One region of the Bifidobacterium sp. 2450 genome, then DNA from elsewhere that is predicted to be linked to it. Evidence: riboswitches for the same ligand, from Rfam matches in the RefSeq annotation. Region 1 holds a riboswitch; each other region holds the start of a gene.
The links. A riboswitch is a leader RNA that binds a small molecule or an ion and turns the genes downstream of it on or off. The one in region 1 is predicted to bind thiamine pyrophosphate.
Positions count from the first base shown of each region.

Region 2: linked by a shared signal. The riboswitch ahead of tenA (thiaminase II) and the one ahead of ACEUKI_RS01020 (hydroxyethylthiazole kinase) in region 1 are both predicted to bind thiamine pyrophosphate.
Region 3: linked by a shared signal. The riboswitch ahead of thiS (sulfur carrier protein ThiS) and the one ahead of ACEUKI_RS01020 (hydroxyethylthiazole kinase) in region 1 are both predicted to bind thiamine pyrophosphate.

Region 1 is NZ_JBHEEA010000002.1:101,122-106,025, forward strand. It holds gene thiC (phosphomethylpyrimidine synthase ThiC) at 1-1,429, opposite strand, end outside; gene ACEUKI_RS01020 (hydroxyethylthiazole kinase) at 1,512-2,456, opposite strand; TPP riboswitch at 2,447-2,555, opposite strand; gene ACEUKI_RS01025 (glycine--tRNA ligase) at 2,892-4,364, shown strand; gene dusB (tRNA dihydrouridine synthase DusB) at 4,509-4,904, shown strand, end outside.
Region 2 is NZ_JBHEEA010000006.1:181,385-186,288, forward strand. It holds gene ACEUKI_RS05205 (alpha/beta hydrolase) at 1-633, shown strand; gene ACEUKI_RS05210 (hypothetical protein) at 758-1,042, opposite strand; gene tenA (thiaminase II) at 1,030-1,764, opposite strand; TPP riboswitch at 1,755-1,923, opposite strand; partial or broken gene ACEUKI_RS05220 (phosphoesterase) at 2,063-2,808, shown strand; gene ACEUKI_RS05225 (macro domain-containing protein) at 2,829-3,338, shown strand; gene ACEUKI_RS05230 (alpha/beta hydrolase) at 3,413-4,348, shown strand; gene ACEUKI_RS05235 (hypothetical protein) at 4,607-4,894, shown strand.
Region 3 is NZ_JBHEEA010000003.1:198,594-203,497, reverse strand. It holds gene argH (argininosuccinate lyase) at 1-1,449, shown strand, start outside; TPP riboswitch at 1,520-1,623, shown strand; gene thiS (sulfur carrier protein ThiS) at 1,798-1,992, shown strand; gene ACEUKI_RS02000 (thiazole synthase) at 2,004-2,873, shown strand; gene thiF (thiazole biosynthesis adenylyltransferase ThiF) at 2,969-3,778, shown strand; gene ACEUKI_RS01990 (rhodanese-like domain-containing protein) at 3,835-4,191, shown strand; gene ACEUKI_RS01985 (HD domain-containing protein) at 4,349-4,882, shown strand; gene ACEUKI_RS01980 (putative ABC transporter permease) at 4,879-4,904, shown strand, end outside.

The sequences.
Region 1 (4,904 bases):
CGATAATCATCGGCTCGGCCTCGGGGTGGTTGATGTTGCAGGGCATCACTGCGCGGCCGGCGGCCAGCTCGGAGCGCACGAGCTCCACATCGCAGTTCTCGCGGGTGGCCACGTACTGCATCTCCGGGGTGATGATGCCGTGGCGGGCGTACCACATCTGGGTGATCGGGTGATCCTTGGCGCGCATCGGCTCATGCTTGCGTCCACGCCATTCCTTGGTGGCGCGGCCGCGCTTGATGGCGCGCTTGCCATCGTCCTCAAGGTTGCGGCGGCGGCCCTCGTAGTCTTCGATGTCGCCGCGGTCGCGAATCCAGTCGAGACGCAGGGGCTTCAAGCCTTCCTTCGGGTCGCACTTGGGGCCTTCGGTGTTGTAATCGTGGAACGGCGGGTTCGGGCCCACGCCGGGCGTGTCGCTCAGCTTGATTTCGGTGTACGGCACTTCCAGATCGTAGGAACCGTACTGATAGGTGAACGGTACGGACTTGGTCTTGCGGATGTGCGCCTTGTCGCGCTGCTTGGAACCACGGGCAGCGATGTCCACGCGCTGCTGCTTGGCAAGCTTCTGGGCATCCTTGGCGTCCTTGGCGTTGGTGAACTTCTTCTCAGTGGCCTCGGAACCAGGCTTCGCGGCCCCCTCCTGAGCAGCCTGAGTGTCAGTAACGGGGGTGTGGGTTACGACGCGCGGCGCGTAGCCGTGCTTCTTGTCGCCGCGGACGGCCTTCCAGTCTTCGACCATGGTGCGCGCGGCCTCTTCCGGGTCCTCGGCACCCGCGATGGCGGAGACCGCGAACCAGCCGGCAGCCTTGGTATCGGCGAGCATGGCCATATCGGCTGCGGTCACGCCGCCGCCCACGACCACCGGGAATTCACTGGCAACGCAGATGGTGTTGATCTGGGCGGCGTCCAGCGTCTTGCCGGAGCCGTCGTTGCCGCCCACGGAAGCCTCGGGCTTGGTGGTGGAGACGTGCAGAGGGCCGGCGCCAATGTAGTCGATGCAGCCGTCGGGCAGCTCGTTGATGAGCCGAACGAGGCTTTCGGTCTCAGCCGACAGACCCACGATGGCCTCGTCGCCGAGCAGGGCGCGGGCTTCGCGCGGCTCCATGTCGGTTTGGCCGATGTGCACACCGTCCACCTTGATGCCCTTGCGGCGGGCCTGCCACACCACGTCGGCACGGTCGTCGATCACAAAGGCCACGGAATCGGACTTCTCATTGTCCTCGATGATCTGCGCGATGTCGCGAGCCATGTCGGTCAGCTCAGAGGCATCGGCCTCCTTGGCGCGCAGTTGGATGAAGGTTGCGCCGCCGTGCAGAGCCTGATCCACCACGTCGGTCAGCGGACGGCCTTTGCAGTCCTCCGGCCCCACCACGAAGTACGCGGACAGGTCGAAGCTGTCGCGCATGGAGTCGTATGGGTATTCAATATTCATTATTATTCCTGCTTTTGTTGTTTCTTGTGGAAGTCTTATTGGAAAAAACTGTTATGAGCTCCCTCATCAGAGGGAACTGAAACTACTGCACCAAAATCTCGGATTCCGCCACCTGTCCGGCGGTCACATTCCACAGCGCGTCAAGGAACGCGACTTGGAACGAGCCCGGCCCGTGCGAACTTGTATCGGCCACCTCTCCCGCGCGGTTGTACAGCAGAGACGCGGACAGGGCGGCGGTCAACGGATCGGAGACCGCCAAATACGTGGCAGCCACGCCGCCCAGCGAGCAGCCGGCACCGGTGATCTTGGTCATCATCGCGCTACCGCCCGGCAGCCGGTACACGGTTTCGCCATCGGTCACCAGATCGGCGATGCCGGACACGGCCACGGCGCAGCGGGTGGAAGCGTCATGGGAGGAATGCTTGGCGTGCTGTTCGGTCAGATACTGTGCCAGCGCCACCGCCGCACCGGTTGCGGACTCCACGTCGTCGACGGATTCCACTCCGGCGGGGCGGTGCTCGGAAACGTCCCCCACGGTTTCGGTATTGAGCCCCCACATGTTCGCCAGCGCGATTACCTCGGATGCATTCGCGCGAATCATGGTCGGGGGAGCGGCCTTGAAGGCCTGAAGAATGGCGGTACGGGTGCGGCCGATGCCGGCGGCCACCGGGTCGAGCACCCACGGCTTGTCCAAGTAGTTGAGTCGCTGGGCGATTTCGGGCAGTGCGTCCTTATAGAACGGCAGCAGCGTGCCCACGTTGATGTAGTTCGCGCCCGCGATTTTCGCGGTTTCGATCACGTCGTCCGGCAGGAAACTCATGGCCGCAGTGCCGCCGGCCGCCAGTTGCGCGTTGGCAACCAAATTGATGGTCACAAAATTGGTGAATGACTGGGCCAACGGAGTCGTCTCGCGTACGCGGCGAACGGCATCGGCGATATTGTCACGGATGGGTGAATCGGCTGGAACCGGAGTCCCGGCGGTACAACCGCTGGACACACCGGTAAACGATGATGCACTATTGCTCATTTACTGCTCCCTACGATGGTCTTAACCAACAGGTTCTAAGGGTCAGGCTCAGGCCTTTCTCAACTCGCGAACCACATGCGAGTTCCCCTGCATTACAGTGCCGACGCTATGCGCCAACATGGACATTATCGTGACGGATTTGTTCGATACGTGTCGTCAGGTCTGGCGCGTCCCGTCCATTCGTGATACATAGACGCCTCCGCCGAGCAACATCTCCCGCATTTGTGACGCTGACGCGATGCCAGTGGTACAAATTCGGGAAGGGTAAAACAACAGGAACAATATGGAGGTGTTGCGATAGAGGAATCGCTGCGAACGGCCGCTCGTGAGACGCGGAACATATACCGGATAATGCCGCCTGACCTGTCACCATATACGGCTATCCTGAAGCGGTTGTTATTAGACCCCCAAACCGTTCAAACCAGAAGGTGCATTGTGGCTCAGTCCAAACTCGATGAAGTCGTATCCCTTGCGAAGCGTCGCGGCTTCGTGTTCCCCGCCGGCGAAATTTACGGCGGCACCCGTTCCGCTTGGGATTACGGCCCCCTCGGCGTCGCTCTCAAGGACAATATCAAGCGTGAATGGTGGCGCTCCATGGTCGTCACCCGTCCTGATGTCGTCGGTGTCGACACTTCCATCATTCTGCCGCCCGAAGTGTGGGTGGCGTCCGGCCACGTGAGCGTGTTCAACGATCCGCTCGTCGAGTGTCTCAACTGCCACAAGCGCAACCGCGCCGACAAGCTCGAGGAATCCTACGCCGAGAAGCACGACGACAAGATGCCGGAAAACGGCATGAAGGACATCGTCTGCCCGAACTGCGGCACCCGTGGCCAGTGGACCGAACCGCGCGACTTCAACATGATGCTGCGCACCCACCTCGGCCCGGTCGAGGACGAGAACAGCCTGCACTACCTGCGCCCGGAGACTGCACAGGGCATCTTCGTGGACTTCAAGAACGTGATGACCTCTTCCCGTTCCAGGCCGCCGTTCGGCATCGCCAACATGGGTAAGTCCTTCCGTAACGAGATCACCCCGGGTAACTTCATCTTCCGCACCCGTGAGTTCGAGCAGATGGAGATGGAGTTCTTCGTCACGCCCGGCACCGATGAGGAATGGCACCAGTACTGGATCGACGCCCGCACCCGCTGGTACATCGACCTCGGCGTCAGGCCGGAGAACCTGCGCCACTACGAGCACCCGAAGGAGAAGCTCTCCCACTACTCCAAGCGCACCGTGGACATCGAATACAAGTTCGGCTTCCAGGGTTCCGACTGGGGCGAGCTCGAAGGCATCGCCAACCGTACCGATTACGATTTGAGCGCGCACTCCAAGCACTCCGGCGAAGACCTGAGCTACTTCAACCAGGCCACCGGCGAGAAGTACGTGCCGTACGTCATCGAACCGGCCGCCGGCCTGACCCGCTCCCTGATGTGCTTCCTCGTGGACGCCTACGATGTGGACGAGGCCCCGAACACCAAGGGCGGCGTTGACAAGCGCACCGTGCTGCGTCTCGACCCGCGTCTGGCCCCGGTCAAGGCCGCCGTGCTGCCGCTGAGCAAGAAGCCCGAACTGCAGACCGTGGCCCAGAACCTGGCCGACGACCTGCGCTTCAACGAGTGGATGATCGACTACGACGAGTCCGGTGCCATCGGTCGTCGTTACCGTCGTCAGGACGAGATCGGCACCCCGCTGTGCATCACCGTGGACTTCGACACCCTCGAGGACCACGCCGTGACCATCCGTGAGCGTGACACCATGGCCCAGGAGCGCGTCGCTCTTGACAAGGTGGCCGATTACGTGGCCGCCCGTATCGGCGAGAAGCGCACCCGCGTGCCCCTGAAGCCTGTGGAAATGGGCGGTGAGCCTTGGCCTGAGTCCGGCGTTCGGGAAGCCGGCGGCCTGTACTAAGCCGGAGTCGCACAACTTGGGCTCCCCTCTGTGGGCTGAGCCGTAAGGAAAACATCCCAGTGGGCTGTTTGTAGGCGAAGTGGCGGCGATAGACGCCGGGGCTCCTCTCTCAGGGGAGCCCCTACTTATTTTCTTAGGAATCACATGGCACAATCCGAATCCGAAACAGTGCTCACCGAGCATCACGAGACCGACAACCTCGACCCACGTACGGACGCGCCGGCGCGCCCCGGGACCCCGGTGCATATCGCCCCGGTCCAACTCGGCAACATCACCGTGCCGACCCCGGTGGTGCTCTCGCCGATGGCGGGAGTGACCAACTGGCCCTTCCGCGTGATTTGCGAGGAATATGGTCCCGATGGACTCTACGTGGCCGAGATGATCACCGCTCGAGCCCTCGTGGCGCATAACCCGAAAGCACTGCGCCTCTGTCATTTCGCCAAAAGCGAAAAAATCCGTTCACTGCAGTTGTACGGCGTGAACCCCTCCATCACCGAACAGGCGGCGAAAATCGTGGTCGACGGCAACATGGCCGACCAT
Region 2 (4,904 bases), on a different contig from region 1:
ATGCAGATGACAAGCCAGATCGATGCCGGCGGCAATGACCCCATTTTCCTGATGTTCCACGGTTACGGCAACGACGAAAGCGAGATGGTGCGGATTCTCGACGCCGTATATGCGCCGACGCGAGCCGATGCGGCCCCGGCCGCAATTGCCGCCGCACCCAGCTATATCTCGTTCCGTGCCACCTACGCGCGGCCCTATATGGGCGGCAATTACTGGTATCCCGACGGCTGCGGCGTGGACGAGCGCCAACGCGAATGCGCGGCGGTCGGGGATGCGGTGACTTCACTGCTGGACGCCTCGGCACTCGCCCATCGCAGGAAGATATTGATCGGTTTCTCCCAAGGCGGTTATCTGTCGTATCGTCTGGTCAAGGCGCATCCGACGTTGTTCGATGCCGCGATCCTGCTCAGTCCTTCGTTCATGGGCGAGGAACAGGCGGCGCTTGACTCCCTTACCCGATTCTTCCTGGCGTACGGCGCGCAGGACCGCACGATTCCGCTGCCCGACCAGCAAACGGCCCATCAGGTCCTTGAACGGGCCGGGCATCTGACCTATCGCGAGTATTCCGGCATGGCCCATGCCATCTGTGATGAGGAAATCGCCGATATCCGGGATTTCCTACGTGCCATATGATGCCGGAATAGCTCCAATATGGAATATCTCCGTTCAAAGAGGTACCGGTCCAAGTAGAAGCGGCTCAACAATGGGGAATGGCGTTGGCCACGCCCATTCATCGCGCGATGGTTCTGCGATCAGCTCAATTCCCCTGCCGGCTGATGCCGCCCTTATGACCGGTGGCCTTGAATGGCGTGGCGTGTGCCGTCACCTTCAGTCCCGGCAGATTCGTACTGGTATTGGATCGACCGCAGTGCCCGGCAGCCGGCTGGGACTCGGAGCGTCGACCAGTACCCGTGATGTTGGTATGCCGTTTGCCGTCGTGTGCCCGTTTCCCACCAGCACCGTCAGCCCCGTCAATATCAATGCCCTTGGCGCGCAAAGCACGCGCCCACCGCTCATCCATCGTGCGCCTCACACGTCCCATTCGGGTTTCCACGTGTACTGCATGTCGTAGGCACTCGACCAGAACATGTATTCGTTCTGCACGCCGGTCACGAAGATGTCCACGAGTTCGTCCTTGCGTTCTGCGCTCAGGTGTTCGGTCAGCTGCTCGATATGTTCGATCAGCCATGCGGAGCTGCTCCAGAACTCCTCGGTTTTGTACATGTCCACCCAGCTCTTGTACGGGTTGGAATCAAGCGTGTCCGTGAATTCGGCGGCGAGACGCTGCCCATAGTCGGCGTACACCCATGCGCAGGGCAGCACGGCCACGAGAACATCGACTAAAGGATTGCCATATGCGATCGAAAGGATGTTCGACGTGTAGGCGCGGGCGAACGCGGACTGACGAACCGAGTTCATTTCCTGCTCGCTGATGCCGTAGCTTGCCATGTATTTGCGGTGCATCGCGGACTCCACATTGAAGATACCGTTCTGCACGTCGGCCATGAACCGCATGACTTCGGGATCCTGGGTTTTGGTGAGGGCCAGAGCGTGAACCTTGGCGTAGTCGTTTAGGTAACGGTAGTCCTGCAGCAGATAGAATGCGAAGCGCTCGCGATCGAGCGTCCCGTTGCCCAGCTCGCGCAGGAACGGCTGCCGGTATCCCTCCTCCCAGACCAAGTTGGCGGCCTCGCGCAGTCGTTGCGCGAACGGCGGCAGATGGTCCAAGGTAATCGGGCCGAATGCAGCGGCGTCAAAAGTCATCATTTGCTCCCTCCGATGGTGTTGACCAACAGGTTCCAAGGGTCAGGCCTTATGCCTTTCTCAACCCGCATGCCGGCGATTGATTCGGTCTCGGCGCGAATGGCACCGTACCGGCTCGGTTGGTATCGGCTTGGTTCATGGGTTCCCCTGCAATGCGCCTTATTATGGCAACACGAACAGACACGGGCTGATGGCCATCCTTGCGACTCCTCACATGGCGCTTATGGACTTAGGATGGAGTCATTCGTAATGTCCTTGCACCGGTTGCGGCAAGGACAGCACCGCAGGAGGACCGTCAATGAAGTATTTCACCACCGATACGCATTTCGGGCATCCGCTGGTCACCGTGTTACGAGGTTTTACGACATTCGACCCAACGCGCTCAAGCTATGAGGAAATACTGCGCGCGCATGGGCGCAAAGCCGCTGAGGATTGGGCCAAGGAGACGACGCTGGACTCGGGGCCGACGTTCCGTACGGCAGCCGATACGGATGCTCACGACAAAGCGATCGTGGACAATATCAATGCGATGGTCGGGCCGGACGATGAGTTGTGGATTCTGGGCGACATCGGTTTTCGCACGTCACTGACGCATTTGAAGAACTGTCTACGCGCGCTCAATTGCAAGCATTTGCATGGTGTGATCGGCAATCACGATGGTTGGTGGCTTGAAGATCGGCCCACACTCAACCTGTTCGAGAGCCTTGAGCCGAACGATACGGTCGAAATCGAAGGACTTGGCATAGTGAATCTGTCCCACTTCCCATATCGGGAGGATTTGTCGTACAGCTGGCCCGACGATGTGGCAAAGTTCAGCGGTAAGGCCCTGCCGTTTGACGGTCGCAAGCTGCTGTATGGTCACACGCATCAGCTTTCGCCCGATGGGGCCCGTCCGGAGGCTCTGAACGTCGGATTGGATGCATGGGGCTTGATGCCGGTGAGCGAGGCGCAGGTTATCGATTGGTTCCGTGAACATGACGATGGCAGCGCATCGGCTAGCCCGACAGGTCACAAGCACCGTCGCTTGATATGCCGTCGTTCTAAAGAATAAAGGGATAGCAGTCATGCCACTGCGAATTGTGCATCAGGACATCACCACCATGCAGGTGGATGCGATTGTTAACGCGGCGAACACGCGGTTGTTGATGGGCGGCGGCGTGTGCGGCGCGATTTTCCGTGCGGCGGGAGCTCGGGATATGCAGGAGGCCTGTGACCGACTTTCCCCTATTCTCACCGGTTGCGCCGTAGCGACACCAGGCTTCGCATTGTCCGCCCGATACGTGATTCACACCGCCGGCCCGATTTGGCAGGGCGGTGATGCCGGTGAGGAACAACTGCTGCGCGCCTGTTATCGCAATTCGATGGAGCTTGCTGTGTCGCTCGGCTGCGGAAGCATCGCATTCCCGCTGATTTCCGCCGGGATTTACGGCTATCCGCGGGATGCAGCGCTCGCGGTAGCTAGGGATGAGATACACGCGTTTCTCGCCACCAGCAATCGCAATCATTCAGGCGGACAGTCCGAGCAGGGCGTAGGAGACTCCGATTGTTCCGTGTTTCTGGCGTTGTATCGGTAGTCGCGCGATCATCAGCGATCGGCCTCGTATCATCTGTATGATGTCCTGTATTGCAACAGAACCAGGGGGATTCCATGCAAACCATCGACTCATCCAAAGCCGCCGAAAACGTCACTGGTTCGGACGGCGCCATCCATATTCCATCTAATCCCACGCTTGCCGGGCTGGCCTCGCTGACCCGCAACGTGGCGTACAAGACCGGGGCCGATGATCTGGTAATGGATATCATCGCCCCGCAATCCACCGGCGATGACGATGACCGCCGCTACCCCACCGTGGTATTCGTGCAAGGCAGCGCCTGGACCACGCCGCATCGCGACTACGAGATCCCGCAGCTCTCGGCTTTGGCCCGCGAAGGCTTTGTGGTGGCTACGGTGAATCATCGCGATGCCTCGAGCGATCCCCACGACATGTTCCCCGCATATCTCGAGGACGTCAAAGCAGCCATCCGCTATCTCAGGGCAAACGCACGTCAATGGCACGCGGACCCCGACCGTCTCGGCATCTGGGGCACGTCGTCCGGCGGCAACACGTCGCTGCTGGTGGGGTTGACCGCCGACGATCCGCGGTATGAGGACGGCACCAATGCCGATGAAAGCGATGCGGTGAAGTACGTGGTCAGCTGCTTCCCGCCCACCGACATGCTTGAAGCTGTCGACGCATTCGACGATGAGACCAATCCATTCCGGCTGTATTATTTCGGCCCGTTCGCGGCCGTGGTGGGCGCGACCCATGAGACCGGCATCAATGCCGAGGTCCGTCAGCGCGCGGCTGACATGAGCCCCTACCTGCAGGTGCGGGATGACCAACAGTATCCGCCGATGCTCCTGTTGCACGGTACCGCCGACACCGTGGTCCCCTACCATCAATCCGTCAAGATGCGCGACCGGCTGGTCAAGCACGGCGTGGACGCGCAGCTGGTGCTAGTCGACGGCGCCGAACATGAGTACGATTTCTGGAGCCAGCAGGTCTTCGACGTGATTTTCGATTTCATTCGTGAGCGGAGCTGAACGGTAAGGGCACACGGGCGAGTCCTTGATAAGTCGCCGAGTTCTCTTTTAGCCAATTTTGTTGGAGCCCCTATCTGCGCGAACATGCCATGACAGTTCTAGACTGTGTTCTAGGACTGTCAATCGGCAATGTGTATGAAAGCGTGATGTGATGGGTCAGACGGTGATTGATGGAGTTGAGGGACTTAATAGGGCCGGTGAACTCGGCGGATTCAGCGGTTCGCGGTCGGTGGCGTTGCCGCCTATACCATTCTGGCCGTGCTTACTTCGCGACTGTTGCAACGGCCGATTACCACGGAACTGTTGCTCATCGTCATGTGGATCACGCTGGAACTATGTGCGCTGACTATGTTGCACAGTTCCGGAGCTCTCGGGGCAACCGCCGCCATCGTTTTGGCCATCATCCTGCTGATTTTGCTTATCGCCGACATGGCCTGCTACCTCGACTACTACCATCTGCCACCCATGCCCGCCTTCATCGACGGCACCGCACCACTGATTGCCGTAACGGTGTTTTCTGAGATTGTCGTGGCGATGATTGTGTAGGTCCGGGGAT
Region 3 (4,904 bases), on a different contig from region 1:
GCCCTGTGGGGTGGTCGCTTTACGTCTGGTCCGTCGCCGGAATTGGCCCGACTGTCCAGGTCCACGCAGTTCGACTGGCGCTTGGTCGACGACGACATCGCCGGTTCCCGCGCCCACGCCCGTGCTCTCGGCCGTGCGGGACTTCTGACCGCCGACGAGCTGCAGCGCATGGAGGATGCGCTCGACACGCTCCAGCGCCACGTTGACGATGGCTCCTTCGCCCCCATCGAAGACGATGAGGACGAGGCCACCGCCCTCGAACGCGGTCTGATTGACATTGCCGGCGATGAACTCGGCGGCAAGCTCAGGGCCGGCCGTTCCCGCAACGACCAGATCGCCTGCCTGATTCGCATGTGGTTGCGCCGCCACTCCCGTGTGATCGCCGGACTCCTGCTTGACCTCGTCAACGCCCTGATCGAGCAGAGCGAAAAGGCCGGCCGCACCGTGATGCCGGGCCGCACCCACATGCAGCACGCCCAGCCCGTGCTGCTCGCGCACCAGCTCATGGCCCACGCTTGGCCGCTGATTCGCGACGTGCAGCGACTGATCGACTGGGACAAGCGCATCAACGCCTCTCCGTACGGCTCCGGCGCGCTGGCCGGCAACACGCTCGGCCTCGACCCGGAGGCCGTGGCGCGTGAGCTCGGCTTCTCCCGCGTGACCGACAACTCCATCGATGGCACCGCCGCACGTGATCTCGTGGCCGAATTCGCGTTCGTGGCCGCCATGACCGGCGTGGACATCTCCCGCCTGTCCGAGGAGATCATCATCTGGAACACCCAGGAGTTCGCCTTCGTCAAGCTCGACGACGGCTATTCCACCGGCTCCTCCATCATGCCGCAGAAGAAGAACCCGGATATCGCCGAGCTCGCCCGCGGCAAGTCCGGCCGACTCATCGGCGATCTGACCGGTCTGCTGGCCACCCTGAAGGGCCTGCCCACCGCCTACGCTCGCGATCTGCAGGAAGACAAGGAGGCCGTGTTCGACCAGGTCGATACGCTCGAAGTGCTGCTGCCCGCCTTCACCGGCATGGTCAGGACCATGCACTTCGACGGCGACCGCCTGGAAGAGGAAGCTCCGACCGGCTTCGCGCTGGCCACCGACATCGCCGAATGGCTCGTCAAGAACGGTGTGCCGTTCCGCCACGCGCACGAGCTCTCTGGTGCCTGCGTCAAGCTCGCCGAAGGCCGCGGCCAGGAACTGTGGGATCTGACCGACAATGACTTCATCGAGACCTTCGCCGCGTTCCTGCCGGCCGACAAGGCTCCGGGAGTACGCGAAGTGCTCTCCAGCCACGGTTCGGTCGACTCCCGCAACGGCAAGGGCGGCACCGCTTACGGTCGCGTGCGCGAGCAGATCGCCGACGCCAAGGCCGAGGCCGAAGAACTCAAGCTCTTCCCCGCATCCACGTCGGATGGCTCCGCCTACAAAGCCCCCGGCACGTTCTAGTCCCAATGAAGCTCCCTCGTCAGAGGGAGCTTCATTTTGCTGTTGTCACTGCAACGGCATACACTGAGAAATCGTAACGAACGGGAGCCGTGAGGCTGAGAGGAAGTCGCCAGACTTCGACCGGGGAACTTGACGCGGGTCATGCCGCCGTAAGGAATCGTTGTCGCAGATTTGCCGGGTTCTCCGATACAGCTTTCATTCCGTTTGCATAATTCAGCCGTGAGACGGTCGTGATGGAGCCAATACATCACAGCGGTCGAACGGTCGCATGATTGGGTTCATGAATGGGCGCACCACTTAAGGTACGGTTCGTTTCGTGCGCCCTTTTTTACTATCTGAAAGGATATTATGCAGGTCAACGGAGAGCAGGTCACGCTCGAGACGCCGGTCAGCGTCGCCGATTATCTCGAAGCGCACGGATTCCGCGCCGAGCGTGTGGCCATCGAACTCAATGGTGAGATTATCCCGCGCGATAAGCGTGCCGACGCCATGCTCGACGACCAGTGCGTCATGGAAATTGTGCAGTTTGTACAGGGTGGATGAAAGGAAAAGCTATGAGCAATATTAATCCGGTTACTGAAGCATCTGTTGAGGCGACTCCGCTGCCGCCGCAGCCCGCCGTCACCAATCCGGTCGGCACCGCCGCGCCGATTCTCCCGGTGGAAGACAAGCCGCTGAACCTGGGCGGTCACGAGTTCCAGTCGCGATTCATTTTGGGCTCCGGCCGCTACGACCTGAACCTCATCAAGGCCACGGTCGAACATGCAGGCACGCAAATCGTCACCATGGCACTGCGCCGCGCGCAGACCACCGAGAACAGCGTGCTCGACTACATTCCCGAAGGCATTACGCTGCTGCCCAACACCTCCGGTGCGCGCAACGCCGAGGAAGCCGTGCGTATCGCCCGACTGGCACGCGAAGTGTGCCACACCGACTTCGTCAAGGTCGAAATCGAACACGAGACCAAGTACCTCTTGCCGGACAACGCCGAAACCATCCGAGCCACCGAAATGTTGGCCAAGGAAGGCTTCGTGGTCATGCCCTACATGTTCCCGGACCCGATTGCGGCCCGTCAGCTGGAGGAGGCCGGTGCCGCTGCCGTTATGCCGCTCGGTTCGTTGATCGGCTCCAATATGGGCCTGCGCATGCGTGACTTCATCGAAATCATCATCGCCAATGCGCATGTGCCGGTCATCATCGACGCTGGTATCGGACGCCCGAGCCAGGCCTGCGATGCGATGGAGATGGGTGCGGATGCGGTGATGGCGTACACGGCCGTTGCCTCTGCTGGCAATATCCCGCTGATGGCTGAGGCGTTCAAGCACGCCATCGATGCTGGTCGTGCGGCGTATTTGTCTGGCCTTGGCAAGGTGACCGAGGGGCAGGCTGTGCCGTCCAGCCCGACTACGGGGTATTTGCACTGAGGACATTTCAAGAACGGGACTACCCCCTCAGTCGCCTCCGGCGACAGCTCCCCTGGCAAGGGGAGCTGGGTTGTGATACATGAGGAACATGGAATATGGCATTAACGGATGAACAACTTGAACGGTATGCTCGGCACTTGATTTTGAAGGGCGTGGGGGTCAAAGGGCAAAAGCGGTTGCTGGTCTCCAGCGTGCTCATCATCGGAGCGGGAGGGCTTGGTTCTCCGGCCGCCCTGTATCTGGCGGCGGCTGGCGTCGGCCATATCGGACTGGTGGACGGCGATGTGGTGGATATGAGCAATCTGCAACGCCAAATCATCCATACCACTGCACGTGTCGGAGCGCCCAAAGTGGAATCCGCGGCCACAGCCATCCGCGCGCTCAACCCGGATGTGACGGTTGATACCTACTACGAGCTCGTCGACGCGAGCAACATCGCCGGCCTCATCGAACCGTACGATCTGGTGATCGATGCCACCGACAACTTCGCCGCAAAATTCCTCATCAATGACGCCTGCGTGCTGGCCGGCAAGCCGTATATCCATGCCGGTGTGGTCGGATTCGCCGGTCAGGTGATGACCGTCATTCCCGGCGGAGGCCCCTGCTACCGCTGCATCTTCCGCGACATGCCCGCCGCCGGTGAGATTCCGACCTGCAAGGAAGCCGGCGTACTGGGCGCGGTGGTCGGCGTGATCGGCAGTCTGGAGGCGACTGAGGCCGTCAAGCTGATTGCCGGCGTGGGGGAGCCGCTCGTGGCTCGCATGCTCACTGTGGATGCCCTGACCATGAATATTCGACGGGTCCCACTGCCAAAGCATGTGCCGGATTGCCCGGTGTGCGGTGAGCAGCCGACCATTACTGCTATTGATCCGGCCAACTATATTCAGCCGGCCTGCGCGATTTAGAGCTATGTGGCGTCCCTCCTTGAGGGGAGCCAAGATCAGAACGAGAGGGGAAGAACATGCCTATTGCTTTGCATAATGCGGTCGATGACGATGAGAGCAGTGAAGCATCGTACCGCCGCATCACGCCGGCGGAATTTGCCAAGCTCGACCCGAATACGGTCACGCTGCTCGACTTGAGGGAACCAGCCGACTTCGCCGCCCACCCGGTCGAAGACGCCACCAATGCACCACTCGACCCTCTGGCCCATGTGCTCAAAACCGTGCCCACAAATCGAACTGTCGTAGTCTATTGTGCTCAAGGATGGTGGAGCGAGGAAGTAGCTGAAATCCTTGCCGATCGCGGTTACGATGTAGCAAGCCTCGATGGCGGTTTTCAGGGTTATCTCGACTATCTTGAAACCCACCACGATTAACGGTTCCCGTTGTCGTTCTTTTGGATGAGTGTGCACGGACATACGTGTGCCCTACAATCGGTCACGGTATTACTCGATGGATTCTTGAATATCGTCGGGTAATCGTAGTTCACAACAAGGGATTGCATTGAACCAACCCGAACGGAGGGTCGAAACCGTGGGACATCTGCTCACCCGAACGCAGATTCAACGCCTGGTCGCCAAGCACGGCCGTGAGGTCATCGAGCATCGCCACATGCAGATCGAACGCTGCTGCTACCAGCACGGCAATGTCACCACGTTCGAACATTCCGTGCGTGTCGCCTGCCTGGCTGTGTGGATGGCCGACCGCGCACACCTGTGGTACCGCGTCGACCTCAAATCCCTGATTCGCGCGGCTCTCCTGCACGATTACTTCCTGTACGACTGGCACGATTGGGATAACGGCGAACACCAGTGGCATGGCTTCACCCATGGCCGCGCCGCCCTGGTCAATGCCCTGAAGGACTTCAAGCTCAACGATATCGAACGCAACAGCATCGAGAACCACATGTTCCCGATGACCCCGGTGCCGCCGCGCTATATCGAAGGCTATCTGGTCACCTTGGCGGACAAATGCTCCGCCACCGCCGAGACCTTCTCGTTCGACCGGTTCAACAAGCGCGCGTTGCCCGCTGCGAAGCCTTACGCCGAGATCGAAGCCCGTCGATGATCATCACACTCGAACATTATTT